3 regions of the Lentzea rhizosphaerae genome follow, and region 3 is predicted to be linked to each of the others. Evidence: riboswitches for the same ligand, from Rfam matches in the RefSeq annotation. Region 3 holds a riboswitch; each other region holds the start of a gene.

Region 1 (4,194 bases), on a different contig from region 3:
GGCGCGCCCGCCTGCACCTGCAGCACCGGTTCGGGAGGCACCGCCTGCGCGATACCGGTGGCGATGAACATGGCCGCCAGCACGGCGGCGCAGAGCCTGACCAGGCCTGCCATCACGCGTCGTACTCGAAGAGGTAGACGCTCGCGACCGAGCCGGGATGCGCCCAGTCGAACGGGATGCGCTTGCCCTTCGGGCACGCCGCCCTGCTGAACTCCGTGTTGCCGCTCGCGAACACCGCCTTCACCTTCGCGCACTGGCCGTCCGCGTCGGTGTCCTCGACCCAGCCGCTCACGCGGATCTTGCCGTCCCGGCAGCTCAGCTCCCAGTGCGCCTTGGCACCGGACGTCTTCGGGTTCTTGACCTCGCCGCAGCCACCCATCGCGGACATGCCCTCCGCGTTCGCCGTCGCGGCGCCGGACAACGACAAGCCCACCAGTGCCAAACCGGTCAACGCAGCGCGAATTCCACGCACGTCAGCCACCCCTCGTTTTGTGTTGGATTCCGATTCGTTGAGGCACCCGGCCGGGGCGGGACTGAGCTTTCCGAGATCAGCGGCGGTCGTACAAGTGGATGCGGCCGTCCGGTCAGTCCGACCTTGTCCGGCCTGGTCAGGGGCGCCTCCGGACGGCATGATCGGGAGACGTGAACAGCCAGGGGGAGTTCATCGCGTCGTTGCGCGAGCTGAAACAACGGTCCGGCCTCACCTATCGCCAGTTGGAGAAACGCGCCGCCGAGCGGGGAAAGGTGCTGGCGCGCAGCACTCTGGCCGACGTGCTCGCGGGAAAGCGGCTACCGGCACCGGACGTGCTGGACGCGTTCGTGCACGCGTGCGGTGAAGGTGACCAGGTCGACTCGTGGCAGCAGGCCCGCGCCTCGATCGCCGAACCCGCTGCGACACCGGCGGTCCAGCGACGTCGTTCGGTGTGGTGGTCGGCGGCTTCCGCGCTGGTGGTCGTCGCCGCGGCGGGCACCTGGTTCGCGGTGTCCGGTGGCCGGGACGCGCCCGCCGGCACCTCGGTCCCGACCTCACCGGTGCGGATCAGGCCGGTCGCCGCGCCGGACCTGTGCCTGACCGACGGACACGTGCGCGACGGCCGCTACGGCCCGCTAGTGGCCGTGCAACGACCGTGTTCCGCCGTGGCACCGCAAACGACCACGCTCGAACCACTCGGTTCCGGCGCGTACCGCATCGCGTGGCACCACCCGCAGTTCGGCAAGGGATGTCTGAAGGTGCTGGAGGACGGTCTGCTGGAGCCGTGGGACGACTGCACCAAAGCCACGCCCTTCACCCTCGAACACTCGGAGGCCGAGTACACCCTGCGCGTCGAAGGCCGCGGCTGCGTCGGCATCGCGGGCACGGGCGAGAGCGCCGAGGCACTCGTCGGTGCGTGCGATCAGCGGTTCATGATCGACACCGCTCAACGACGGCCGTGAGCGGCCACGATCCTGAGCACGGCACGCTCCAGCGCGTAGTCGGCGTCGGCCGCCACACCCTTCACGTCGGCGTTGAGCCCCGCGACCACCTGCATCGCGTCGGCGAGACCGGACTGGTCCCAGCCGCGCGCCTGGGCCTGCGCCTTCTTGATCTTCCACGGCGGCATGCCGAGCGGACCCGCCAGGCTGAACGGGTCGGCACGGCCCACCGCGGACACCCGCGCGACCGTGCGCACCGCGTCCGCGAGCGCGTCCGCGACCAGCACGTGCGGCACGCCGAGCTGCATGGCCCAGCGCAACGCCTCCATGGCTCCCGCACGGTCACCGGTCACGGCCTTCTCCGCGACCGCGAACCCGGTCACCTCGGCCTTGCCCTGGTGGTAGCGGCGGATCTCGTCGACCGTCACCTTGCCGTCGGTGTCCGACACGAGCTGTGACGCCGCGGCGGCGAGCTCGCGCAGGTTCGTGCCCACGGCGTCGATGAGCGTGGCGACGGCCTCCGGATCGATCTTGCCGCCCGCCCGCCGCACCTCGTTGCGCACGAACGCCTCCCGCTCACCGGGCTTGGTGATCTTGGCGCACTCGGTGACCGCGGCACCGGCCTTCTTCAGCTGTCCGGGCAGGTCCTTGGCCGCCTTGCTGCGACCACCGCCCGTGTGCACGACGACGAGCGTGACTCCGTCCGCGGGCGCCTTGACGTAGGAGAGCACCGTCTCGGCGATCTCCTTGGTGATGTCCTGCGCGCTCTGCAGGACGATCACGCGCCCCTCCGCGAACAGCGACGGGCTCACCAGCTCGGCCAGCTCGGGAGGAGTGAGGTCAGTCACCTGCACACGGGTCAGATCGGCGTTCGGATCGACCTCGCGTGCGGCCTCGAGCGCCGCCCGAACAGCACGTTCGACCAGCAACTCCTCCTCGCCGACGACGAGGTGCAGTGACTCCGGTGCGCTCACGCTCCGCATCCTCCCACGTCCCGGATCGTGGACGTCGGTGGCTGAGCCGCGGACTGTTGCCGTAGCTTGGTGGCCACAACTGAACACCGCTCATCCAGAGGGGCAGAGGGACCGGCCCGAAGAAGCCCCGGCAACCGGCGTCAGCAGCAGTGCATCACTGCGCGCGGACGATCACGGTGCCAATTCCGACCCGTTCGATTTCGCGGGAAAGATGAGGAGATACCTCGCGATGACTGCTGTCACTGTGCCCACGAGCACGACCTTCGACCTCGGCCCCGCCCGTGCACTGCTGTGCCGTGAGTGCGGAAATGAGACCCCTCTCGCTGCTGAGTACGCCTGTCTGGAATGTTTCGGGCCGCTGGAAGTGGCCTACGACTTCGGCAGGATCCGGCGCGAGGACATCGAGGCCGGCCCCAAGTCGATCTGGCGCTACCGCGGCCTTCTCCCCGTTCCGTCCACTGTGGAACAGCACCCGAACACCGACCCCGGCGGCACCCGCCTGGTCAAGGCCGACAACCTCGCCAAGGCCCTGGGCGTCCGCAAGGTCTGGGTGAAGGACGACACCGGCAACCCCACCCACTCGTTCAAGGACCGCGTGGTCGGCGTGGCCCTCGCCGCGGCCCGTGAGCTCGGCTTCAAGGTCCTGGCCTGCCCGTCCACCGGCAACCTGGCGAACGCCGTCGCCGCGGCCGCCGCCCGCGCGGGCTGGCAGTCGGTCGTGCTGGTTCCCTCCTCTCTCGAGCGCGCCAAGATCCTGATGAGCGCGGTCTACGAAGGCGCCCTGATCGCCGTCGACGGCAACTACGACGACGTGAACCGCCTGGCCCAGGAACTCGCCGCGGAGCACGAGGACTGGGCGTTCGTGAACGTCAACGTCCGCCCGTACTACGCGGAGGGCTCGAAGACCCTCGGCTACGAGGTCGCCGAGCAGCTGGGCTGGCGCCTGCCCGACCAGATCGTGGTGCCGATCGCGTCCGGCTCGCAGCTCACCAAGGTCGACAAGGCGTTCCGCGAGCTCGGCCAGCTCGACCTCGTCGAGGCCACCCCGTACCGCGTGTTCGGCGCCCAGGCCACCGGCTGCAGCCCGGTCTCCGCCGCGTACAAGGAAGGCCACGACGTCATCCGCCCGGTCCGCCCGGACACCATCGCCCGCTCGCTGGCGATCGGCGCCCCGGCCGACGGCCCCTACGTCCTCGACGCGGTGCGCCGCACCAACGGTGCCATCGAGGACGTGACCGACGAAGAGGTCGTCGAGGGCATCAAGCTCCTCGCCCGCACCGAGGGCATCTTCGCCGAGACCGCCGGCGGCGTGACCGTGGCGACGGCGAAGAAGCTGATCGAGGCGGGCCAGCTCGACCCGGACGGCGAGACCGTGCTGCTCATCACCGGCGACGGCCTCAAGACCCTCGACGCGCTCGGCGACACGATCGGCCCGCGCGCGACGGTTCCACCGTCGGCCGAGGCCGTCATCAAGGCGCTGGGCTAAATCACCTCCTTCCGGTCCGGGGACGCTCACACGTCCCCGGACCGCGTTGTGTCAGAAGGAAATCGCGTCGGTCCTGAGCCAACCGGTGCGCGGAAAGCGTTGCAGGCCCTCCATCACGTGCGGTCCGACCGGGCTCGCCTCCGCGCGCCACGCCACGATCCGTTGCGGCCACGGGCATTCCGCCTTGAGCGCGTTGTAGTGGTAGTCGTGCCAGGCCTGCGGCGTGATCCTCAGGTCGTCGTCGAACACGTACTCCGACATGAGGTCGTAAGCCTCCTCCGGTTTCGCGGCCTTCGTGGGCGGCAGCACGTGTGTGGTGAT
Region 2 (4,194 bases), on a different contig from region 3:
CTCCAGGGGCACGAACTGCAGGTTCTTGGGGTTCTCCGCCACGTCGCGCGTGGTCGGCTGGTCCACGGCCTTGAGCTTGATCAGGCCGTTGGCTTCGAGGAGCTTGAGCCCGCGGGCCTCGTTCGTGGCGTCGTTGGCCACGGCGACCTTGGCGTTCTGCGGCAGCTCGTGGAGCTTGCGGACCTTCTTCGAGTAGAGACCCAGCGGCTCGACGTGGACGGGCTCGACCCACTCGACCTGGGCGCCGCTCTCCTTCGTGAAGGTCGCCAGGTACGGCACGGTCTGGAAGTAGTTGGCGTCGAGCGAGCCGTCGACCAGCGCCGTGTTCGGCTGCACGTAGTCGGTGAACTCGACGACCTCGATCTTCAGACCCTTCTGCGACGCGAGGTTGTCGGCCACGTACTTGAGGATCTGGGCGTGCGGGACCGGGGAGACGCCGACCTTGAGGGTGTCGGACGTGTTCGTGCCGGACGAGCAAGCGGACAAAACAGTCAAAGCGACCGCGATCAGGGCAGCCTTAATACGCATTTCGTTCCTTTTGAGAGTTTCAGCGGCGGAAAGTTTCAGTGCACGCGGGGAGCTTTCGTTCGCTCTGGCCGCACGAGAGGGCCCCGCGTGCCGAAAAGTCAGACGGAGGCGTGCCGGCGCCGGTCGGACGCACGGGCGGCACGGGTGAAACCGAGCTGGATCACGGTCGTGAGCACGGCGAGCCACGCCACGGTGCTCCACAGGATCCGGTCGTTGAAGCGCTGGTAGCCCTCGCGGATCGCGAGGTCGCCGAGGCCGCCACCGCCGATCACGCCCGCCATCGCGGAGTACCCGATCAGGGCGATCACGGTGACGCCGATGGCGTTGATCAGCGCGGGCAGCGACTCGCGGATCAGCACGCTCCTGACGATCCTCAACGTCGAGGCGCCGGTGGTGATCGCGGCCTCGACCACGGTCACGTGCACCTCGGACAGGATGTTCTGCACGAGCCGCCCGACGAACGGGATGGCGCCCACGGCCAGCGGCACGATGACCGCGGTGCTGCCGATGGAGCCGCCGACGATCAGGCGGGTGACCGACGTGAGCGCGACGAGCAGCACGATGAACGGCATCGAGCGGCCCAGGTCGGTGACGAAGCTGAGAATTCGGTGCACCGCGGCGTTCGGCCGCAGCCCGCCCTTGGCGGTGAGCTGCAGCCAAACCCCTACGGGAACTCCTAGTGCGGTGGCGATGACGGTGGAAACGCCGACCATGTACAGCGTTTCACCGGTGGCCTCGACGAGGTAGCTGACGACGTCGGGCCAGGGTGTAGCAGACCTCACGCAGCTACTCCCTGCGGTCCCTTCAGGGACCTCTGCACCGCACCGCCGGCCTCGCCGATCCACTCGAGCGCGGAGTCGGAGCGCTCGCCGTTCAGGCCGAGGCGGAACCGCGCGACCGGCGTCTCGCCCAGCCGCGTGAGGCCGCCACCGACGATGTTCAGCTCGACGCCGAACCGGTGCGAGGCCTCGGGCAGCAGCGCGCCGACCGCGGCGAACCCGACGAGCACGACGTCCGCGACGCGGTCGTAAGTGTTCTCGTTGATCGGGTTCAGGTCGACGGCGGGCAGCAACGCGGAACTCGTGCGGCTGGCGGCGTCACCGACCAGGTCGAGGACCTTGCCGTGCTCGACGACACGGCCCTGCTCCAGCACGGCGACGTCATCGCAGATCTTGCGGACCACGCCCATGTCGTGCGTGACGACGAGCACGGTCACACCGAGCTCAGCGCGCGCACGGTCGAGCACGGTCAGCACGGAACCGGTGGTCTCCGGGTCGAGCGCACTGGTGGGCTCGTCGGCGAGGAGCACGGACGGGTTCGCGGCGAGCGCACGCGCCACGGCGATGCGCTGACGCTGGCCGCCGGACAGCTGGTCGGGGTACGCGGTGGCCTTGTCGGTGAGGCCGACGAGGTCCAGCAGCTCACCCACGCGGGTGCGGCGCTGCGGCCCCGGAACGCCCGCGCTCTCGAGGGGAAGGGCGATGTTGCCGGCCGCCGTGCGCTGGCGGAGGAGCGAATCCCCCTGCGGCACAACGCCGATCTGCCGGCGGGCGGCCCGGAGGGCACTCCCGTCAAGGCTCGTGATGTCGGTGCCATCGACCCGGATCGCACCGGAGTCGGGACGCTCGAGCAGCGCAACGCAGCGCGCGAGCGTCGACTTGCCGGCCCCGCTCGGGCCGACCACGCCGAGCACGGTGCCCGCCTCGACGTCGAGGGTCACGCCGTTCAGGGCGTTGACACCCTGGAAGGACTTGGTGAGGTTTTCGACAGTGATCACTTCTGCTCCACGGCTGCGCGCGACGGCACACACGCCCTTGTGCGGGCTGTGCGCGATCGAAGTTCTGCTCAGGTGTGTGCGCCACTCGTTGACTGAGTGCGCGTCAAAGGACTTTGAGAAGGCGCCTTAGACGAGGTGGCGACGACATGCAGAAGCGGTGCGACGGCACTGGTCGACGACTCGACGGCGCGTCAGCATTCGCGAAGTGCACATGTGATCCTCCATCGGTCCTGGCGTTAGCACCTGCCCGCATCCAGCGGGTGGTTGCTGCGACGTCGTAGAGCCAGGTCTCTCGGTCGCTCCGGATGGCACTTAGCAGTCAACCGGACAGACGTTCGGTTGCGCAAGCCAGATTCGGATTCGTTCGACAGATCACACTGATGGCCGAAAGATCGCCGGGTCAGACCTCGGCGATCCGGACAAAGTCGATCACGCTGAGCTGTTCGCCCCTTTGCTGGGGGTCGATGCCAGCCTTCTGGAGCAGTTCGTCGGCCTGCTCGGCACCGCCGGCCCAGCCCTTGAGGGCGGCCCGCAGCGTCTTGCGGCGCTGGGCGAAGGCGGCGTCGATGATCTCGAACAGCCTTTTCTTGTCCACTGTGGACAGCAGGGTTTCGTGGCGCTGGAACCAGACCAGGCCCGAGTCGACGTTCGGGGCGGGCCAGAAGACGTTCTTGCCGATGCTGCCGGCCTTCTTGGCGTTGGCGTACCAGGCGAGCTTGACGCTCGGGACGCCGTAGATCTTGTTGCCCGGTTTTGCCGCCATTCGGTCGGCTACCTCTGCTTGGACCATGACCAGACCCTTTTGGAGGGTCGGGAGTTCGGCCAGCAGGTGGAGGACTACCGGGACCGCGACGTTGTACGGGAGGTTGGCGACGATCGCCGTGGGTTGTTCTGGCAGGTCCTGTTGGGTGACCTTCATCGCGTCTTTCAGGACCACGTGGAGTTTGTCGGCGTTCTCCGGGTCCATCTCGGATGCGGTCTGGGGGAGGCGTTGCGCGAGTTTGGGGTCGATCTCGACGGCGATGACCTGTTTGGCTGGTGGGAGGAGGGCCAGGGTCAGGGATCCCAGGCCTGGGCCCACTTCCAGGACGACGTCGTCGTTGGTGAGCTCGGCTGCCGTGACGATTTTGCGGACCGTGTTGGGGTCGTGGACGAAGTTCTGGCCCAGTTTCTTGGTTGGGCGGATGTCCAGCTCTTCGGCTAGACGGCGGACTTCGGCGGGTCCCAGCAGGCTCACTCGGGCATTGTCGCAGGGTGGGTGTTGCGCGGGTCGGCTCGGGTTGGGTGGCTCGGTCCCCCGGCACGCCAGGTTCCGTGTTGCTGTGGCGGGTGCTCCCTCCCCTGCCCCGGAAACGGCGATGGCCGCCCTGGCGAACCAGGAGCGGCCATCGGTCGAGTCAGGTGCGGGCTTACGGCAGGCCCAGCTTCGCGCGGCAGCCCGGCCACGCCGAGTACGTGCCGCCTCGGCCGTCGCGCAGCTTGGTGGCCACCGCGATCTGCTGTTCGCGCGTTGCCTGGTGCGGGAGGGGGGCGTAGGCCTGGCCACCATAGGCGCGCCAGGTGCTCGCGTCGAACTGCAGGCCGCCGTAGTAGCCGTTGCCCGTGTTGATGGCCCAGTTGCCGCCCGCCTCGCACTTGGCCAGGCGGTCCCAGACCTCGCCGTCGGGGAGGGGCTTGGTGCCCACGGTGATCTTCTTGGGCTTCGGCTCCTTGGTGACCTTGCCGCCGATCTTCTCGCGGCTGATCTCCTTGCCGTTCTTCACCGTCACGCGGTAGGTCGAGATCTGCTCGCCCGCCTCGCCCGGGTCGGTGACCTTCTGCTCGCCCGCGTTCATGTTCGGGTCGTTGGTCTTCTCGACCGGCGGGGCGACGGGCTCGTTCACGTTGAT
Region 3 (4,194 bases):
GACTTGCCCACGACACGGCCGTCGATCAGCACGTCGTCGGCGTCGGCGATGGCGGCGACGGCGGTGCGGGACAGACCCAGCAGCTTCGCGAGGCCGGCGTCGACGCGCATGCCGTCCAGACCGTCGGGAATCGGCAGCGTTCGGTATCCGCTCACGCGCGGGGCCTCGACCTTCTTCTCCTTGCAGAACCTGCTGAACCTATCAGGACCAGCTACTTCGGCTCCGTCAGACCGTCGGACTCCACGGGCACCGGAGCGTCCTTGTGAATCGTCCCGTCGTAGTCGTGCCGCCTGAGCGCGAGGACGATGATCGCCGCGCCACCGCCGACGATCGCCATGTCGGCGAGGTTGAACACGGGCCAGACACGGCCGTACGGGTCGAACAGCGACAGGAAGTCCACCACGTGACCGCGCATCGGCCCCGGCTCGCGGAAGAGGCGGTCGACCAGGTTGCCCACGGCACCGCCCAGCACCAGGCCCAGGCCGACGGCCCAGCCCTGGGAGCGGAGGTTGCGCGAGATCCAGGCGATGAACCCGACGACTCCCAGCGCGATCAGCGCCAGGATCCACGTCATGCCCTCCGCCAGGCCGAACGCGGCACCGGGGTTGCGGACGAACGTCAGGTAGAGCACCCCGCCGAACAGCTTGATGGGGCCGGAGTCCTCGAGGAACGCCACGGACACGACCTTGGTGAGCACATCCAGGGCCAGCACACCGCCCGCCAGCACCGCGAGCGTCTTGGTCTTCGGCTCCGGCAGCGATCCGGTGATCGAGAACTCCGGCTCGACGACGTCGTCGCCGGAGTCCTTCCCGGCGGCTTCTTCCGAAGCCTTCTCCGCCCACTCCTCGGTGGCGTCGTCCGGTGCCGCCGCGGGTTCCTCGACCGCTTCCGGCGCGCTGACCTGCTCTTCCGCAGGGTCGGCAGCAGCCTTCTCGGCGGCCTTGGACTCGTCACTCACCAGGTCATTGTCCACTACAGGGACTACGCGAGGAACGGCGGCAGGGTTCGGCCGTCGTCCTCCGGCACCCACCGTCCGTCACGCTGCGTGTAGGTCCACTTCGGCCCCTCGGTGACGAGAGTGCGCAGCGCGGCGACCAACCGGTCCACGTGCTCGACCGTCGTGCCGAGGCCGATCGACGCGCGCACGGCACGGTCCTCGTGCGACCCGACCTGCTTGACCAGGCGGCCCACGATCACGTGCGCGCAGAACGCGCCGTCCCGCACACCGATGCCGTACTCCGCGGACAGCGCCGCCGCGAGGAAGCCCGCGTCGAAGCCGGAGATCGTGAAGCTCACGACACCGACCTTGTCGACGTCGGTCAGGATCGACAGCTCGCGGAAGCCGGGGATCGTGCGCAGCCCTTCACGAAGGCGGGCCAGCAGCTCCTGCTCGTGCGCGACCGTCTGCTCCCAGTGCCGCGACAGGATCTCGCAGGCCGCCGCGAGCGCGTGCACGCCGACGACGTTCGGGCTGCCGGCCTCGTGCCGCTCCGGCACCGCGGACCAGGCCACGCCGAGCCGGTCGCCGTGGTCGGTCACCTTCGACGTGGCACCGCCGCCGACCAGGTACGGCTGGGCCTGCTGCAACCAGTCCGCGCGACCGACCAGCACGCCCGCACCGAACGGCGCGTAGATCTTGTGACCGGAGAACGCGACGTAGTCGACGCCCAGCTCACGGGCGTTGACCGGGCGGTGCGGGGCGAGCTGCGCGGCGTCGAGCGCGATCCGCGCGCCGTGCCGGCGGGCGACCTTCGCGAGCTCCGCGACCGGCCACAGCTCACCCGTGACGTTGGACGCCCCGGTGACGATCACGAGCCGAGGGCCGACCGGGGCGGCGGCCAACGCCCGGTCCAGCGCGACGATCGCGGCGCCAGACGAAGACGGTGCGGGAATGCGCTGAACGTTCGGACCGCGCCACGGCAGCAGCGCCGCGTGGTGCTCGCTGTCGAACAGGACGACGGCGGTGTTCTTGGGAACGCTGCGCGCCAACAGGTTCAGCGAGTCCGTGGTGTTGCGGGTGAAGACGACGGCGTCGGACGAGTGCGCCCCGATGAACCTGCGGATGCGGTCACGCGCCTGCTCGTAGACGCGGGTCGACACCTGCGAGGCGAACCCGGCGCCGCGGTGCACGCTGGCGTACCAGGGCAGCAGCTCGTCGACGGCGTCGCGCACCTCCTGCAGACACGGCGCGCTCGCCGCGTGGTCGAGGTTGGCGTAGGTGACGCGCTCTCCGGTGACCAGTGGAACGCGCAGGTCAGCGCCGACGACAGCCGGAACCGCAGTGCTGGTGGTCTTGGTGATCGCGAGCGTCATCGAGCTGCCTCCGAGGCCAGGGGCCCCGTGTCGCGAAGGCCCGCGCTTGACCGGCGCCCCACGCGCCGGACCAGGTCCTCACCAAGGGCACCCCACCGCGGTTGGAGGGTTGCCGGCCAGCAAGCTTGGGCTTGACGCTGGCTCTCATGACCTGCCGACGACGTTAGCGGAGGGTCACCGAGCGCGTCGACACCCGATCACATCGTGAGAAGCCTCGGAGACCGACTATTCGCCGGTCTCGCCCTTCCAGCGGGCGTAGCGACCGGCCCGGTCCACGGCACGAACGCGCCGCTCAGCGGCCTCGCGCGCCTCTTCCGTGGTGACGATGAGCAACTGGTCCTCGGTCTGCAGCCGCGTCGTCGGTTGTGGCGTGAAACTCTTCCCGCCGCGCACCACGAGGCTCACCGTGGCGCCGGTCGGCAGCCTCAGCTCGGACATGTACACGCCGTGCAGCTTCGACCCGCGCTGGATGTGCACCTGCAGCAGCTCGGCGCCCAGCTCGTCCAACGGCGAGGAGTCGACCTGCACCTCCTGCGGCTCCCCCGCGCGCACCAGGCCGAGGCGCCGCGCCAGGAACGGCAACGTCGTGCCCTGCACCACCGTCAGCACGATGACCAGCACGAACACCGCGTCGACCAGCTCGCGCGCGCCCTGAACGCCCTGGATCAACGGGATCAGCGCGAACACGATGGGCACCGCGCCGCGCAGGCCCGACCACGAGAGGAACGCCTGCTCGCGCCACGGCACCTTGAACGGCAGCGCGGCGAGCACGACGGACAGCGGCCGCGCCAGGAACGTCACCACCACACCCGCGATCAACGCCGGGACCAGCACGTCGAGCAGCCGCGACGGTGACGCGTAGAGGCCGAGCAGGACGAAGAGCCCGATCTGCGCGAGCCAGCCGAGCCCTTCCGCGAACGAGAGGGTGTCGGCGCGGTGCGGCAGGCGGGCGTTGCCGAGCACCAGCGCGGCCACGTAGGTGGCGAGGAACCCGGACGCGTGCGCGAGATCGCCTGCGGTGTAAGCGATCACGCACACCGCCACGGTGGCGAGCGGGTACAGGCCGGTGGCGGGCAGCGCCGCACGTCTCAGCCCAGCGCCGCCGAGATAGCCCAGCGCGACACCGATGAGCGCGCCCGCGACCAGTTCGTAGACCACGAGCAGCGGTGCGGTCCACGAGATCCGGTCCGACGACGCCAGCAGCACGACGGCGAGGTAGACCGGCGCGTCGTTGAGGCCGGACTCCAGTTCGAGCGCGCCGGTGAGCCGCGCCCCGACGCCCAGCGACCGCAGGACGCTGAAGACCGCGGCCGCGTCGGTGGACGACAGCACCGCGCCCCACAGCAACGCCATCCGCCAGTCGAGGCCGAGCAGGAAGTGCAACGCGGTTCCCGTCACGGCGACGCTCACCGCAACGGCCACTGTGGACAGTGCGACACCTAACCACAGCGAGGACTTCACGGCCTGCCAACGGGTCGTGAGCCCGCCCTCGCTCAGGATCAGCACGAGAGCCGCGATGCCGAGGGACTGGGTGAGGTCGGCGTCGTCGAACCTGATGCCGGCCACGGACTCGCCGAGCAGCACGCCGATGCCGAGGTACAACAACAACGAGGGCAGACCGAGTCGAGTCGACACGCGCACCGCGACCACGGAGATCAGCAGCACGGCCGCGCCGACGCCCAGAACGACCGTCACGTCACCCACCCGGACCATTCTCGTTGATCACCACCGAATTGGACGAATCCGACGCGTCACAACAACCCGCCGTTCTCCTCTACCGGGCTCATGCGCACAGGAGCATGTTGATCAGTGGCTCAATCCCAACCCTGCACTGGAGTTGAACCATGAGAATCCTGATCGCACTGGCGGCCGCCTTGACGG

The links. A riboswitch is a leader RNA that binds a small molecule or an ion and turns the genes downstream of it on or off. The one in region 3 is predicted to bind S-adenosylmethionine.
Region 1: it holds a riboswitch for S-adenosylmethionine, as region 3 does, so the genes downstream of both, thrC (threonine synthase) here and ACFOWZ_RS17920 (aminotransferase class V-fold PLP-dependent enzyme) in region 3, are expected to answer to the same signal.
Region 2: it holds a riboswitch for S-adenosylmethionine, as region 3 does, so the genes downstream of both, ACFOWZ_RS42885 (methionine ABC transporter ATP-binding protein) here and ACFOWZ_RS17920 (aminotransferase class V-fold PLP-dependent enzyme) in region 3, are expected to answer to the same signal.

The regions. Positions count from the first base shown of each region.
Region 1 is NZ_JBHRZI010000029.1:9,848-14,041, forward strand. It holds gene ACFOWZ_RS32425 (DUF4258 domain-containing protein) at 1-113, opposite strand, end outside; gene ACFOWZ_RS32430 (hypothetical protein) at 113-472, opposite strand; gene ACFOWZ_RS32435 (helix-turn-helix domain-containing protein) at 643-1,434, shown strand; gene holA (DNA polymerase III subunit delta) at 1,419-2,396, opposite strand; SAM riboswitch class I at 2,475-2,605, shown strand; gene thrC (threonine synthase) at 2,617-3,873, shown strand; gene ACFOWZ_RS32450 (DNA internalization-related competence protein ComEC/Rec2) at 3,875-4,194, opposite strand, start outside.
Region 2 is NZ_JBHRZI010000046.1:225,100-229,293, forward strand. It holds gene ACFOWZ_RS42875 (MetQ/NlpA family ABC transporter substrate-binding protein) at 1-528, opposite strand, end outside; gene ACFOWZ_RS42880 (methionine ABC transporter permease) at 627-1,310, opposite strand; gene ACFOWZ_RS42885 (methionine ABC transporter ATP-binding protein) at 1,307-2,305, opposite strand; SAM riboswitch class I at 2,524-2,617, opposite strand; gene rsmA (16S rRNA (adenine(1518)-N(6)/adenine(1519)-N(6))-dimethyltransferase RsmA) at 2,706-3,536, opposite strand; gene ACFOWZ_RS42895 (transglycosylase family protein) at 3,715-4,194, opposite strand, start outside.
Region 3 is NZ_JBHRZI010000015.1:213,946-218,139, forward strand. It holds gene ACFOWZ_RS17910 (RluA family pseudouridine synthase) at 1-110, opposite strand, end outside; gene lspA (signal peptidase II) at 212-958, opposite strand; gene ACFOWZ_RS17920 (aminotransferase class V-fold PLP-dependent enzyme) at 982-2,313, opposite strand; SAM riboswitch class IV at 2,351-2,465, opposite strand; gene ACFOWZ_RS17925 (potassium/proton antiporter) at 2,539-4,026, opposite strand; gene ACFOWZ_RS17930 (M28 family metallopeptidase) at 4,158-4,194, shown strand, end outside.